Regions from separate parts of the Streptomyces sp. CWNU-52B genome, predicted to be linked through region 1. Evidence: riboswitches for the same ligand, from Rfam matches in the RefSeq annotation. Region 1 holds a riboswitch; the other holds the start of a gene.
What was found. Region 1 has a riboswitch for glycine ahead of gcvT (glycine cleavage system aminomethyltransferase GcvT). Riboswitches for the same ligand answer to the same signal wherever they lie in the genome.
Positions count from the first base shown of each region.

Region 2: linked by a shared signal. The riboswitch ahead of gcvP (aminomethyl-transferring glycine dehydrogenase) and the one ahead of gcvT (glycine cleavage system aminomethyltransferase GcvT) in region 1 are both predicted to bind glycine.

Region 1 is NZ_JBLFJV010000027.1:19,242-26,557, reverse strand. It holds gene ACLVWQ_RS24745 (enhanced serine sensitivity protein SseB C-terminal domain-containing protein) at 1-55, opposite strand, end outside; gene ACLVWQ_RS24740 (enhanced serine sensitivity protein SseB) at 365-1,186, opposite strand; gene ACLVWQ_RS24735 (AAA family ATPase) at 1,279-1,947, opposite strand; glycine riboswitch at 2,181-2,301, shown strand; gene gcvT (glycine cleavage system aminomethyltransferase GcvT) at 2,473-3,600, shown strand; gene gcvH (glycine cleavage system protein GcvH) at 4,241-4,618, shown strand; gene glyA (serine hydroxymethyltransferase) at 4,666-5,928, shown strand; gene ACLVWQ_RS24715 (L-serine ammonia-lyase) at 6,029-7,316, shown strand, end outside.
Region 2 is NZ_JBLFJV010000013.1:7,580-14,895, reverse strand. It holds gene ACLVWQ_RS15010 (DUF5999 family protein) at 122-325, shown strand; gene gcvP (aminomethyl-transferring glycine dehydrogenase) at 488-3,373, opposite strand; glycine riboswitch at 3,560-3,655, opposite strand; gene ACLVWQ_RS15000 (PRC-barrel domain-containing protein) at 3,760-4,134, shown strand; gene ACLVWQ_RS14995 (DNA polymerase IV) at 4,487-5,923, opposite strand; gene ACLVWQ_RS14990 (MerR family transcriptional regulator) at 6,004-6,636, opposite strand; gene ACLVWQ_RS14985 (bifunctional nuclease family protein) at 6,860-7,316, opposite strand, start outside.

The sequences.
Region 1 (7,316 bases):
CTTGGCGCAGCATGTGCTCGACCTGCCCGGCCGCGGCCGTGCCCGACGCGCTCACCTTCTACCGCCCCTTCGCGACATCCCTGACTTACGGGTCATACGGGTCCCATTCGGCGGGGCGTGCGTTCGCTTGAACATCGCACCACCCCGACCGAGCCATGAAACCAGCTTAAGCGGCGTTCCCGACAGCACGGTTGCGCTCCGCTTGGTTCCGTGTTGGGTGGTCGGGACGCTGCGTGACGGGTCGTCTGCGGGTTGTGCACGGCTGGGCGCGCCGTTCCCCGCGCCCCTTCCGGACGCGTTCCAGCGGGACGCGGTCCCGCAGGGCGGGTTCCGGCGGGGCGGCGGCGAGCGGCCGGCCCGGGATTCAGTGGGCGCGCGTGTAGAAGGGGCGGACCTGGGACCGGAGCCAGTCCGTCACCGGGTCCTGGGCCACGTCGAGGAAGACGAGGCTCACCGGGTGGGCCGCCGGGGCCCGGCCCAGCGCCCGGCCCAGGGCGTCCAGCAGCGGCGCGCGCACGCCCTCGTCCCAGTGGGTCACCTCGATCCCGACGAACATCACCGAGTCACCGCCCTCGATGCTCGCCAGACAGCGCCGGGCGCTCAGCACCAGGCCGGTCGCGGCGAACTCCTCCGAGGCCGCGGCCAGGAAGTCCAGCGGGTCCGCCTGCCAGTCGGGCTGGAAGAGCCGGACCCGGCCGCCGCTCGCGGGCCCGTCCAGCTCGGTCCGGCCGGCCCGGCACAGCTCGGCGACGGCGGGCGGGGGCAGCGGCATCCCGACGGTGCCGTCCGGGTTCAGCGCGATGCCCATCTGGGGCGGCAGACCGCGCGCGAACTCGACGGCGGGCGCCACGGTGTACGCCATGTGGTCGCCGACGACCTGGCGGAACTGCTGCTCGGAGGTGAAGACCGGCACGTACGCCTGGCCGCCCAGCTCGATCGTGGGCAGGTCCAGCGGACCGCTGTGCGGGCCGCCCCCCTCGGGCAGCGGCACCCAGAGGAAGCCGCGCGCCACGCTCTCCACGATCCGGGCGCCCGTCGAGGCCGACGGCGGGAGCCCCAGGGAGGCGGCGAGCACCTCCTCCAACTCGTTGCCGGGCCAGCCGGCGTGCGGGTGGGGGTACGCCTGTGCCGGAAAGTCCCGCGCCGCGAAGTCCTGCGCCGGAATGTCCTGTGCTGGGAAGTCCATCTCTACCGCCTGCTCGAACCGCCGTGTGCGGTTGACGAGGCTACGCGCCCGCGTCCCCGTCCGCCGCACCTGTCCACCGCACCGGGCCCGGCTCAGCCGCCGAAGTCGATGCGCCGCAGGACGTCCGCGGCAGCCCGGTCGACGAGCACCGCGGAACCGCAGCCCTCCGGGAGGTCGCCCTTCTCCACGGACCTCAGCAGCCGGGCCACCGCGCCGCGGTGCCGCGCGAACGCGTACCGCGAGACCCCCCGGCCGCGCTCGCGCTGGCCGTCCAGGGCCGTGCCCGGGTCGACGTCGAGCAGCAGCAGATGCAGGGTGCCGCCGCGGCGCCGCGCGTCCCGGGCGAGCCAACTGCGCACCCAGGCCTGCGTACCGCAGTCGTGCACGACGACGCCCTCACCGGAGCGCAGGGCCCGGCGCAGGCCCGCGTAGTGCGCGGCGCGGACCAGGGGCCGGTAGACCGCGTACGGCAGGAAGCGGGCGAGGCGGCCGTCCCAGCGGTCGCGGGTGTCCTGGGAGTCGACGCGCCGGCCGGTCACCGCACGGCGCATCAGGGTCGACTTCCCGCTGCCCGGCAGGCCCGTGACGACCACCACGTCGGCCGGTCCGAAGCGCAGACCGTGCGGACTGTGCCCCGCGCGCGACCGCAGATCGCGGACGACGGGCACCGGAAGCGGACCGCACGTCTCCCTGGCCGGGGCGGGTGGCTGCTTCGGCAGCGCGATGCCCGTGGTGGTCGCGTACGCCGTGGTCCTGTTCACCCTGATCGTCCTCCCCTTGGGGTCGGCAGACCCATCCCCCGTCGAGTGTAAAGAGAAGGTAATGCGCTGGTCCCCCTGTTTCTGTTCTTGTCCTGCCACAGCCCCGTCACAGATCACCGTCGACGCCCCTGCCACACCCCTGCCCCCTGTCCGGACACCGTGCGGACACCACGCGGCCCCCCGGTGAGGCCGGAGCGTGCAATGATGTGCCCGCCAACTGCATACCGGCCGCTTGAATCCGCGCGGGAGAGTTCCGGGGACATGTACACGTAGGTGTACGAGTACGAGTACCCGGGCGCCGAAGGAGCAAGTCCCTCCCTTGAATCTCTCAGGCCCCGTTACCGCGCGGGCGAGGCACATCTGAAAAGCGGGCCGTCCCCTGGCAGTCAGGGCGCCGGCTCCACCCAAGGTGCAAGTCAGTGACCACCACGTCCGCCGTAACCGGCCGTGGTCACGGCGAACCTCTCAGGTTCCGATGACAGATGGGGAGGAACGACCTCGCCGTCATGCCTTGGGAGCCCTACCGTGAGCAGCAACGCCACCGTTGAACCGCGCCGCACCGCGCTCGATGCCCTGCACCGTTCGCTGGGCGCGACGATGACCGACTTCGCCGGCTGGGACATGCCCCTGCGGTACGGGTCCGAGCGCGACGAACACCTCGCCGTGCGCGGCCGCGCCGGTCTCTTCGACCTCTCCCACATGGGCGAGATCACCGTGAGCGGGCCGCAGGCCGCCGCGCTCCTCGACCACGCGCTGGTCGGCAACATCGGCGGGGTGAAGACCGGCCGCGCCCGCTACACCATGATCTGCCGGGCCGACGGCGGCATCCTCGACGACCTGATCGTCTACCGGCTCGCCGACACCGAGTACCTGATCGTGGCGAACGCCTCCAACGCCCAGGTGGTCCTGGACGCCCTCGTGGAGCGCGCCGAGGGCTTCGACGCCGAGGTGCGCGACGACCGGGACGCGTACGCGCTGCTCGCCGTGCAGGGCCCGGAGTCTTCCGGCATCCTGCAGTCCCTCACCGACGCCGACCTGGCCGGCCTGAAGTACTACGCGGGCCTGCCCGGCACGGTCGCCGGTGTCCCGGCCCTGATCGCGCGCACCGGCTACACCGGCGAGGACGGCTTCGAGCTGTTCGTGGCCCCGGCCGACGCGGAGAAGCTGTGGCAGGCGCTGACCGACGCGGGGGCCGCGGCCGGGCTCATCCCCTGCGGGCTCTCCTGCCGGGACACGCTGCGCCTGGAGGCGGGCATGCCGCTGTACGGGCATGAGCTGAGCACCGCGCTCACGCCGTTCGACGCGGGGCTCGGCCGGGTCGTGAAGTTCGAGAAGGAGGGCGACTTCGTGGGCCGCGAGGCGCTGTCCGCGGCCGCCGCCCGCGCCGAGTCGCAGCCGCCGCGCGTGCTGGTCGGCCTGGTCGCCGAGGGCCGCCGGGTGCCGCGCGCGGGGTACCCCGTCGTGGCCGACGGCGCGGTCGTCGGCGAGGTCACCTCCGGCGCGCCCTCGCCGACGCTCGGCAAGCCGATCGCGATGGCGTACGTCGACGCCGCGCACGCCGCGCCGGGCACCTCCGGTGTGGGCGTGGACATCCGGGGCAGCCACGAGCCGTACGAGGTCGTGGCCCTCCCGTTCTACCGGCGCCCGGCCTGACGCTGGCCCACGAGCCCCGGACGCCGCTCCGGCGGACCGGGCTCGGGCCGGACGCCTGGGCCGCCCGACGCCGGCCGGCGGCCGTCGGGCGGGCGGACGGTTGGACGGTCGGCCAGAATGCACGGGTCGATCGAGATCGGTCGTCAGGCATCAACCGGAAGACACCACTCGGCCGGAATCCGTCAGCCGCCCCGGCCGACGACCACCGACCGACACCCTTCGACCGGGCGCCGGCCGGAAAACGTCAGCTGGACGACGCCGGTCGGCCGGAGTCGGCCGGCCGGGATCGGTCACCCGACTCCGGCCGGTGGACACCGGCCGACGCTCTCCGGCGGACGCCCGGCCGGAGGGTGTCGGCCGGAGACGTCGGTCACGGCTCCGGCCGAAGACATCGGACGGCGTCAGCCGGAAGGCGTCGGTCGGAAGGCGTCGGTCGGTCGGCGTCAGCCGGGAAGCTTCGGCCGGTACCCTCCGGTCGGCGCCGGTCGGAGCACCGGTCGGTATCGGAAGCGGTATCGGGCCGTGAGCGGCGGAGGCGACTCCGTTCCGTGCGCGGCAGAAGTGACCCCGGGCACATCCGCCCAGCTCACTCCCCCTCCCGTTGCATCAGCACTCCCCCTCGTGAAGGAGAATTCAGGCCATGAGCAACCCCCAGCAGCTGCGCTACAGCAAGGAGCACGAGTGGCTGTCGGGCGCCGAGGACGGCGTCTCGACGGTCGGCATCACGGAGCACGCGGCCAACGCGCTCGGCGACGTGGTGTACGTCCAGCTCCCGGAGGTCGGTGCCACCGTGACCGCGGGCGAGACCTGCGGCGAGCTGGAGTCGACGAAGTCGGTGAGCGACCTGTACTCACCCGTCACCGGTGAGATCACCGAGATCAACCAGGACGTCGTGGACGACCCCGCGCTCGTGAACACCGCCCCCTTCGAGGGCGGCTGGCTCTTCAAGGTGCGGGTGGCGGACGAGCCGAAGGACCTGCTCTCCGCCGACGAGTACACCGAGTTCTCCGGCTCCTGACGCCGGACGACAGACGACCGCCGACCGACACCAAGGACTCCTCACCGATGTCGCTTCTGAACACTCCCCTGCACGAACTCGACCCGGACGTCGCCGCCGCCCTCGACGCCGAACTGCACCGTCAGCAGTCCACCCTCGAGATGATCGCCTCGGAGAACTTCGCCCCGGTCGCGGTCATGGAGGCCCAGGGCTCGGTCCTCACCAACAAGTACGCCGAGGGCTACCCGGGCCGCCGCTACTACGGCGGCTGCGAGCACGTCGACGTCGCCGAGCAGATCGCGATCGACCGGGTCAAGGAGCTGTTCGGCGCCGAGTACGCCAACGTCCAGCCGCACTCGGGCGCCTCCGCCAACCAGGCCGCGCTCTTCGCGCTCGCCCAGCCCGGTGACACCATCCTCGGTCTCGACCTGGCCCACGGCGGCCACCTGACCCACGGGATGCGGCTGAACTTCTCCGGCAAGCAGTTCGACGTGGTGGCCTACCACGTGGACGACGCCGGGCTCGTCGACATGGCCGAGGTCGAGCGGCTCGCCAAGGAGCACCGCCCGAAGGTGATCATCGCGGGCTGGTCGGCGTACCCGCGGCAGCTGGACTTCGCCGAGTTCCGCCGGATCGCGGACGCGGTCGAGGCCTACCTGTGGGTCGACATGGCGCACTTCGCGGGCCTGGTCGCGGCCGGTCTCCACCCGAACCCGGTGGAGCACGCCGACGTGGTCACCTCCACCACCCACAAGACGCTCGGCGGGCCCCGCGGCGGGATCATCCTCGCCAAGAAGGCCTTCGCCAAGAAGCTGAACTCGTCCGTCTTCCCGGGCTTCCAGGGCGGCCCCCTGGAGCACGTGATCGCGGCCAAGGCGGTCTCCTTCAAGGTCGCCGCCTCGGCGGAGTTCAAGGAGCGCCAGCACCGTACGGTCGACGGCGCGCGGATCCTCGCCGAGCGGCTGACCGCCGCCGACGCCCGCGCGGCCGGGGTGAACGTGCTCTCCGGCGGCACGGACGTCCATCTGATCCTGGTCGACCTGCGCGAGTCCGAGCTGGACGGGCAGCAGGCGGAGGACCGGCTCCACGAGGTCGGCATCACGGTCAACCGCAACGCCGTCCCGAACGACCCGCGCCCCCCGATGGTCACCTCGGGCCTGCGGATCGGCACCCCCGCCCTGGCGACCCGCGGCTTCACGGCCGAGGACTTCACCGAGGTCGCGGACGTCATCGCGGAGACCCTCAAGCCGTCCTACGACGCGCCGGCGCTCAAGGCCCGGGTGACCGCCCTGGCGGACAAGCACCCGTTGTACCCCGGTCTGGGCAAGTAGTTCCGTTACGCACGGGGTCGCGCACACTGGAAGGTGTGCGCGACACCCCGCACGGCCGGCCCCAGCCCCCTCTCGCTCCACCCTGTTCTGAGGAGTCACCGTGGCCATCTCGGTCTTCGACCTGTTCTCGATCGGCATCGGCCCGTCCAGCTCCCACACGGTCGGCCCGATGCGCGCGGCCCGTATGTTCGCGCACCGCCTGCGCACCGAGGAACTGCTGGCCCCCGTGACCTCGGTCCGCGCCGAGCTGTACGGCTCCCTGGGCGCGACCGGGCACGGCCACGGAACGCCCAAGGCGGTACTGCTCGGCCTGGAGGGCGCCTCGCCCCGCACGGTGGACGTCGAGGGCGCCGACGACCGGGTCGAGAAGATCAAGTCGTCGGGCCGGCTCGACCTGCTCGGTGAGCACGAGATCGACTTCTCCTTCGACGACGACCTGCTGCTGCACCGCCGCAAGACGCTGCCGTACCACGCGAACGGCATGACGCTGTGGGCGTACGACGCCTCGGGCGCCGAGCTGCTGTCGAAGACGTACTACTCGGTGGGCGGCGGTTTCGTCGTCGACGAGGACGCGGTGGGCGAGGACCGCATCAAGCTGGACGACACGGTGCTGAAGTACCCCTTCCGCACGGGCGACGAGCTGCTGCGGCTGGCGCGGGAGACGGGCCTGTCCATCTCGGCCCTGATGCTGGAGAACGAGCTGGCCTGGCGCACCGAGGAGGAGATCCGCGAGGGGCTCCTCGGCATCTGGCGCGTGATGCAGGCGTGCGTGTCGCGCGGCATGTCCCGCGAGGGCATCCTGCCCGGCGGCCTCAGGGTCCGCCGCCGCGCGGCCATGTCGGCCCGCCAGCTGCGCGCCGAGGGCGACCCGGCGGCGCACGCCATGGAGTGGATCACGCTGTACGCGATGGCGGTGAACGAGGAGAACGCGGCGGGCGGCCGCGTCGTGACCGCCCCCACCAACGGCGCCGCGGGCATCATCCCGTCGGTCCTGCACTACTACGTCAACTTCATAGCGGGCGCGGCCTCCGAGGAGGAGAAGGACGACGGCGTCGTACGCTTCCTGCTCGCCGCGGGAGCCATCGGCATGCTCTTCAAGGAGAACGCCTCCATCTCGGGCGCCGAGGTCGGCTGCCAGGGCGAGGTCGGCTCGGCCTGCTCGATGGCGGCCGGCGCCCTCGCCGAGGTGCTCGGCGGCAGCCCCGAACAGGTGGAGAACGCCGCGGAGATCGGCATGGAGCACAACCTCGGCCTCACCTGCGACCCGGTCGGCGGCCTCGTCCAGATCCCCTGCATCGAGCGCAACGGCATGGCCGCGGTGAAGGCCGTGACGGCGGCGAAGATGGCCATGCGCGGCGACGGCTCCCACAAGGTGTCCCTCGACAAGG
Region 2 (7,316 bases), on a different contig from region 1:
CACTGGGTTCCGGACCATCTGACAAACGGGGGAACGGGGGGCGGCTATGAATACCAGTTCGAGCCGCAGGACACACACGACATCGATCACCGACCTCACACCGAAGCGAAAGATCCCATCAATGTGCCAGCACCAGCCACCGTGCCCGACAGCCGACTCCGCCGACCGGGAGGCAGCGCTCCTCGTGGCGCACCACCCGGAGCAGGGATGGAGCCTGCTGTGCAACGGCGTCCTGCTCTTCGAGGACACCGGTGAGCTTCTGCCGGACGGACGGATCATCGATCCACACCGGTCTCCGGCGCTGGACGTGATGACCGCCGCCTGAGCACGACGGGGCGTCGCGGGCGGCTGAGCAGGCCGTCCGGGGGGCAAGAGGATCAAGAGGGGCCGGCCCGGGAAACACTCCCGAACCGGCCCCGACGCGTGTCCGGGAGCGACTACTCTCCGTGGGCGTCCACTCCTCGTACGCGTCCGCTCCTCGCGGCGCCTAATCCTCGTAGGCGTCCAGCGGCGGGCAGGAACAGACCAGGTTCCGGTCGCCGTACGCCTGGTCGATGCGCCGCACCGGCGGCCAGTACTTGTCGGCCGCCGAGACCCCCGCAGGGAAGACGGCCTCCTCGCGGCTGTACGCGTGCTCCCACGCGCCGCCGAGCGCGGCCGCCGTGTGCGGGGCGTTGCGCAGCGGGTTGTCGTCCGCCGCCCACGCGCCCGAGCCGACCTTCTCGATCTCCGCGCGGATGGCGATCATCGCCTCGCAGAACCGGTCGAGTTCGGTGAGGTCCTCGCTCTCGGTGGGCTCGATCATCAGCGTGCCTGCCACCGGGAACGACATGGTCGGCGCGTGGAACCCGTAGTCGATGAGCCGCTTGGCGACGTCGTCGACACTCACGCCGGTCGCCTTGGTCAGCGGCCGCAGATCGATGATGCACTCGTGCGCCACCAGGCCGCCGGGACCCGTGTAGAGGACCGGGTAGTGCGGTTCGAGACGCTTGGCCACGTAGTTGGCGCTGAGGACGGCGACCTGCGTGGCCCGCTTGAGCCCCTCACCGCCCATGAGACGGACGTACGCCCAGGAGATCGGCAGGATGCCCGCGGAGCCCCAGGGAGCCGCTGAGACCGGCCCCACGCCCGTCTCGGGGCCCGCTGCGGGCTGCAGCGGGTGGTTGGGCAGGTAGGGCGCCAGGTGGGCGCGCACGCCGACCGGGCCGACGCCGGGGCCACCGCCGCCGTGCGGGATGCAGAACGTCTTGTGCAGGTTGAGGTGCGAGACGTCGCCGCCGAAATGTCCGGGCTTGGCAAGCCCGACGAGCGCGTTGAGGTTGGCGCCGTCCACGTAGACCTGGCCGCCCGCCTCGTGCACCTGCGCGCAGATGCCGGCGACGTGCTCCTCGAACACCCCGTGCGTCGAGGGGTACGTGATCATCAGTACGGACAGTTCGTCGCGGTGCCGCTCGATCTTGGCACGCAGGTCCTCGACGTCGATCTCGCCGTCCTCGGCGGTCTTCACGACGACGACCTTCATGCCGGCCATCACGGCGCTGGCCGCGTTCGTGCCGTGCGCGGAGGACGGGATGAGGCAGACGGTGCGCTGCTCGTCGCCGTTCGCCCGGTGGTAGCCGCGGACGGCCAGCAGGCCGGCCAGCTCGCCCTGCGAGCCGGCGTTGGGCTGGAGCGAGACGTTGTCGTAGCCCGTGACCTCGGCGAGCCGCTCCTCCAGCTCACGGATGAGCGTAAGGTAGCCCTGCGCCTGTTCCGCGGGCGCGAAGGGGTGCAGCTGTCCGAACTCCGGCCAGGTGACCGGCTCCATCTCGGTGGTCGCGTTGAGCTTCATGGTGCACGAGCCGAGCGGGATCATGCCCCGGTCGAGCGCGTAGTCGCGGTCCGCGAGGCGGCGCAGGTAGCGCAGCATCGCGGTCTCCGAGCGGTACTGGTGGAAGACCGGGTGCGTGAGGTACTCGTCGGTGCGCAGCAGCGGGTCCGGCAGCGTGTCCTGCGCCGTGGTGTCCAGCGCGGCCACGTCGCCGTCGACCCCGAACGCCGACCAGACGGCGCCCAGCTGGGCCCGGGTGGTCGTCTCGTCGCAGGAGAGGGACAGGTGGTCCGCGTCCACAAGGTGGAGGTTGACCCCGCCCCGGCGGGCGGCCTCCAGCGTCTCGGCGGCCCGGCCCGGCACCCGCACGGTGAGGGTGTCGAAGTACGCCTCGTGGACGACCTCGACACCGCCCGCCCGCAGCCCCGCGGCGAGGATCGTGGCGTAGCGATGGGTGCGCCGTGCGATGGACCTGAGCCCCTGGGGTCCGTGGTAGACGGCGTACATCCCGGCCATCACGGCGAGCAGCACCTGGGCCGTACAGATGTTGCTGGTCGCCTTCTCCCGGCGGATGTGCTGCTCACGCGTCTGCAGGGCGAGCCGGTACGCCTTGTTGCCGTCGGCGTCGACCGAGACGCCGACGAGCCGTCCGGGCAGGCTGCGCGCGAACTTCTCCCGTACGGCCATGTATCCGGCGTGCGGTCCGCCGAAGCCCATCGGCACGCCGAAGCGCTGGGTCGTACCGACGGCGATGTCGGCGCCCAGCTCACCGGGCGAGGTGAGCAGCGTCAGGGCGAGCAGATCGGCGGCGACGGTGACGATCGCGCCCAGCTCGTGCGCCTGCTCGACGACGGGCGCGAGGTCCCGTACGGCACCGGAGGCGCCGGGGTACTGGAGGAGGACGCCGTTGATCTCGCGCTCGGCGAGCTCGGCGGGGACGCCGTCGCTCAGGTCGGCGACGACGACCTCGACACCGGTGGGTTCGGCACGGGTCCGGATCACGGCGACGGTCTGCGGCATGGTGTCCGCGTCGATGAGGAAGAGGCCCTTCTTGTTCTTCCCCATGCGCCGCGACAGCGCCATCGCCTCGGCGGCCGCGGTGCTCTCGTCGAGCAGCGAGGCACCGGAGGTCGGCAGACCGGTCAGGTCGGCCACCATGGTCTGGAAGTTCAGCAGGGCCTCGAGCCGCCCCTGCGAGATCTCCGGCTGGTAGGGCGTGTACGCGGTGTACCAGGCCGGGCTCTCCATCACGTTGCGCAGGATGACGGGCGGGGTGAACGTCCCGTAGTAGCCGAGCCCGATCATGGAGTCCAGCACCTGGTTGCGGTCCGCGAGGGAGCGCAGTTCGGCCAGCACCTCGGCCTCGGTGCGCGCGTCCGGCAGTGCCAGCGCCTCGGCGTTCTTGATCACATCCGGCACGGCGGTGGCCGTCAGCTCGTCCAGCGAGCCGTACCCCACCTGCGCGAGCATCTTGGCGCGGGCCTCGGAGTCGGGCCCGATGTGGCGCTGCTCGAACGGGATTCCCTGTTCGAGCTCGGAGAGCGGAGTGCGTTGGGTGGTCATTGCGGGAGGCCTCCTGGTCTGACGACCTTCGAGGGGCACCACGATGTGGGTGCCCGAACGGCCTCCCCCTCTGTCATCTCGACCTGAGAGCTTCACCGGCTCGCCGTGAAGGCGCTCCGGCTTTCACCGTCGGTGAGAGCGGAAGCCGTCAAAAAGCTCGAACACCGCTCTGCTTTCCAGAGTGACCTCGTCCGTGCGGTACGTGTGCCTGAGAGATTCCGGGGAGGATTTGCTCCTTCGGCGCCTCCGATGAAGCCTGGAGGACTCTCCCGCACGGGGTCAGCAGCCGTTGCCCAGCCTACCAGCGGGGTTCCCTCGAGTGGCCGCCCTCCTCAAAGTGCTCTTTCGTAGTGCTTACGGATGAGTTGCGAGCAGCTGGAGGGCCCGTGCAGACCGACATCGATCCGCGCAACCTGATAGGCCGCAAGGCGTTCGATCGCAACGGCACGAGGATCGGCACCGTCGACGAGGTCTATCTCGACGACGCGACCGGCGTACCGGAGTGGGCGGCCATCCGCACCGGCCTGTTCAGCCGGGACGCCTTCGTCCCCCTGGACCCCAGCGAACTGGTCGGCGGATCGCTGCGCATCCCGTTCGAACGGTCCCTGATCAAGGACGCCCCGGACTTCGGCGTGGGCCGCCACCTCTCCCCCGAACAGGAACTCCAGCTCTACCACCACTACGGCCTGGACACCTCCCGCCCCCCACCGTTCCCAGACCGAGACTTCGGCCACCTGGCAGGCCAGGAAAACCCTCCCTGACCAGGAAGACAGCCCCCGCCACAGCCGCATCGGGAGGACGGCGAACGACGCAATCCCGCAGGGCCGCGGGGACGGCACAGTCCTCTGGGGCCGCGGGAAACGGCTCAATCCTTCAGGGGTCGCAGGCAACGGCGCAGTCCTTCAGGGGTCGCAGGCAACGGCGCAGTCCTTCAGGGGTCGCAGGCAACGGCGCAGTCCTTCAGGAGCGCGGGGAACGGCGCAAGCCTTTAGGGGCGCGGGGAACGGCGCAATCTTTTAGGGGCGCGGGGAACTGCGCGACCAGCCACAACGCACCCGCACGCACAACCACACCCCAGCCCCCACACCCCCACCCAGACCGAGCCCCACCCCTCTACTCCTCCCCAAGCGCCGCAGGCCCCCGCACGGGCGACACCAACGGCAACGGCTCCGCCCCCTCCAACGCAGGATCATCAACCCGAAACGTCTTCACCCGCCCCGGCCCCGAGTCAGGCGTCTCGAACCGCACAGTCACCCGCCCCAGCCCACTCCCCTGCACCCACCCGTGCCCGAACTCGCTGTGCCGAACGTCATGCCCCGCCCGCCACTGCCGCTCCACCACGGGCTCCGCCACCGGCTCCTCAGCCACCACGCCCTCAACCACCCCCTGCCCACCGACACCGGTACCAGCACCGACGCCGCTACCAACACCGGCACCGGCACCGGCCTGCTCCAACTCCACCTCCCCCGCCGCACCAACCCGCGCCTGCGCGAAGAGATCCTCCTGCGTGTAGTCGGCCAGCCCCGAAACCCCCACCCCCAGCAGCCGCACACCCCCCGTGGTGTCCACGGACTCCAGCAGCCGCGCAGCCGCCTCCCGCACCACCGCGGGGTCGTCCGTGGGCCCCCGAAGCGTCTCGGAACGCGTCAGCGTGGAGAAGTCGTACCGCCGCACCTTCAGCACGATGGTCCGCCCCGACAGATGCGCGCCCCGCAACCGCTGGACACACCGGTCGGCCAGCCGCTGCACCTCCATCCGCACCCGCACCCGCTCATGGATGTCCACGTCGTACGTGTCCTCGACGGACACCGACTTGGTGTCCCGCTCGGCCACCACGGGCCGCTCGTCGCGGGCCAGCGCCATGGCGTACAGCGCGACTCCATGGGCCTTGCCCAGAAGCCGTACGAGCTCGTCCTCGCCGGCCTCCGCGATCTCCCCGACCGTGCTGATCCCGCCCCGCCGCAGATGGTCCCCCGTGGCGGGCCCCACACCCGGCAGGATCCGCACCGGCATGGGAGCCAGCAGCTCCCGCTCGGTGCCCGGCTCTATCAGTACGAGCCCGTCGGGCTTGGCCTGCTCGGAGGCGATCTTCGCGAGCATCTTGGAGGCCGCGAGCCCCACGGATCCGGTCAGCCCCGTGACGGCCCGGATGTCCGCGCGCAACTTCCCCGCGGTCAGCCGCGCCGACGTCTCGTCCCAGGCGGTCCGCCCGGCCTCCAGGTCCACGAACGCCTCGTCCAGGCTCAGCGGCTCCACCAGCGGCGACAGCTCCCTCAGGAGCCCCATCACCTGCTCGCTGATCTCCCGGTAGAGCCCGAAGCGCGGTACGAGGTAGGCCGCGTTCGGCGCGAGGCGGCGGGCCTGGGCCATCGGCATCGCCGAATGCACCCCGAAGACCCGTGCCTCGTACGAACAGGTGGAGACCACGCCCCGCGGTCCCAGGCCGCCCACGATGACCGCTTTCCCGCGCAGGCTCGGCTTGGACGCCTGCTCCGCCGAGGCGAAGAAGGCATCCATGTCGAGATGCAGGATCGTGGGCGCGGTTCTCACAGGTCCGATGCTGCCCTACGCCACTGACAATGCCAGGGCGGCCGGCTCGGACGGCCGGTGCGGCGCCGCGTGCGCCAGGCTCAGACGGCCCGGTTGCGGCGCCTCGCCAGCTCGTCCGCGGGGTTGGGTCGGACCAGGGTCTCGCCCGTGTCGACCCGCTCCCCGTGCAGCTGCGAGAGCGCTCTCTCCACGTCCCGCCAGACCACGCCCACGGCGATGCCGAAGATGCCCTGGCCGCCCTGGAGCAGGGCGTGGACCTCGTCGGGCGAGGAGCACTCGTAGACGGTGGCTCCGTCGCTCATCAGCGTCATCCGCTCCAGATCGCGGAATCCACGCTCTGTGAGGTGCTGGACCGTGGTGCGGATGTTCTGCAGCGAGACCCCCGTGTCGAGGAACCGCTTGACGATCTTCAGGACGACCACGTCACGGAAGCTGTAGAGCCGCTGCGTCCCCGACCCGTGGGCGGGCCGCACGCTCGGCTCGACCAGTCCGGTCCGGGCCCAGTAGTCCAACTGCCGATAGGTGATCCCCGCGGCCGCACACGCCGTGGGACCGCGATACCCGATCTCGTCGGACGCCACCTCGCCGTCCCCCGGCACCGCCTTCGGCCGCTGTACGTGATCGGCCGCGCTGCTCTGAAGCGGGTACGGGCCGCTCTCCCCCAGACCGTGTCCGGGAGCACCCCCAGCCGTACCGTCGCCGCTGCTTCTCACGCCGACCTCCGTCCTTGACCTGCCTTCTCGACGGTAGGCAGTCACCAGGGGCGCGTCAACGATCGCCACACTCGGCACGCCGGGTGATAATCACCCTAAGAGTGGTTTCTCGTGCCCCACCGCGGGGAAAGGCTAGCCGAATGCCCTCGGGGCGGTCGTCGCACGGCCTGTCGTCCGCCGGTCCCAGAGGGTCACCGACCGGTTTATCACACCGTCACTACCGTCACTGGCTGTTGGTCCCGAAGTCCTCCGGCGAGATCTGGTCGAGGAACTCGCGGAACTTCTCCACTTCGTCCTCCTGCTCGTCCGGGATCGCGATGCCCGCGTCGTCCAGGACCCCGTCACTGCCGTAGATGGGCGTCCCGGTGCGCAGTGCCAGCGCTATGGCGTCGGACGGCCGGGCACTGACCTCCACTCCGCTGGCGAACACCAGCTCCGCGTAGAAGACACCCTCCCGCAGATCCGTGATGCGCACTTCGGTCAGCTCCTGGCCGACCGCCTCCAGCACGTCCTTGAACAGGTCGTGGGTCAGCGGTCGCGCGGGAGCCATGCCCTGCTGCGCGAAGGCGATCGCGGTCGCCTCCCCCGGTCCGATCCAGATGGGGAGGTAACGGTCGCCTCCCACTTCACGCAGGAGCACGATCGGTTGGTTGGAGGGCATTTCGACCCGGACACCTACG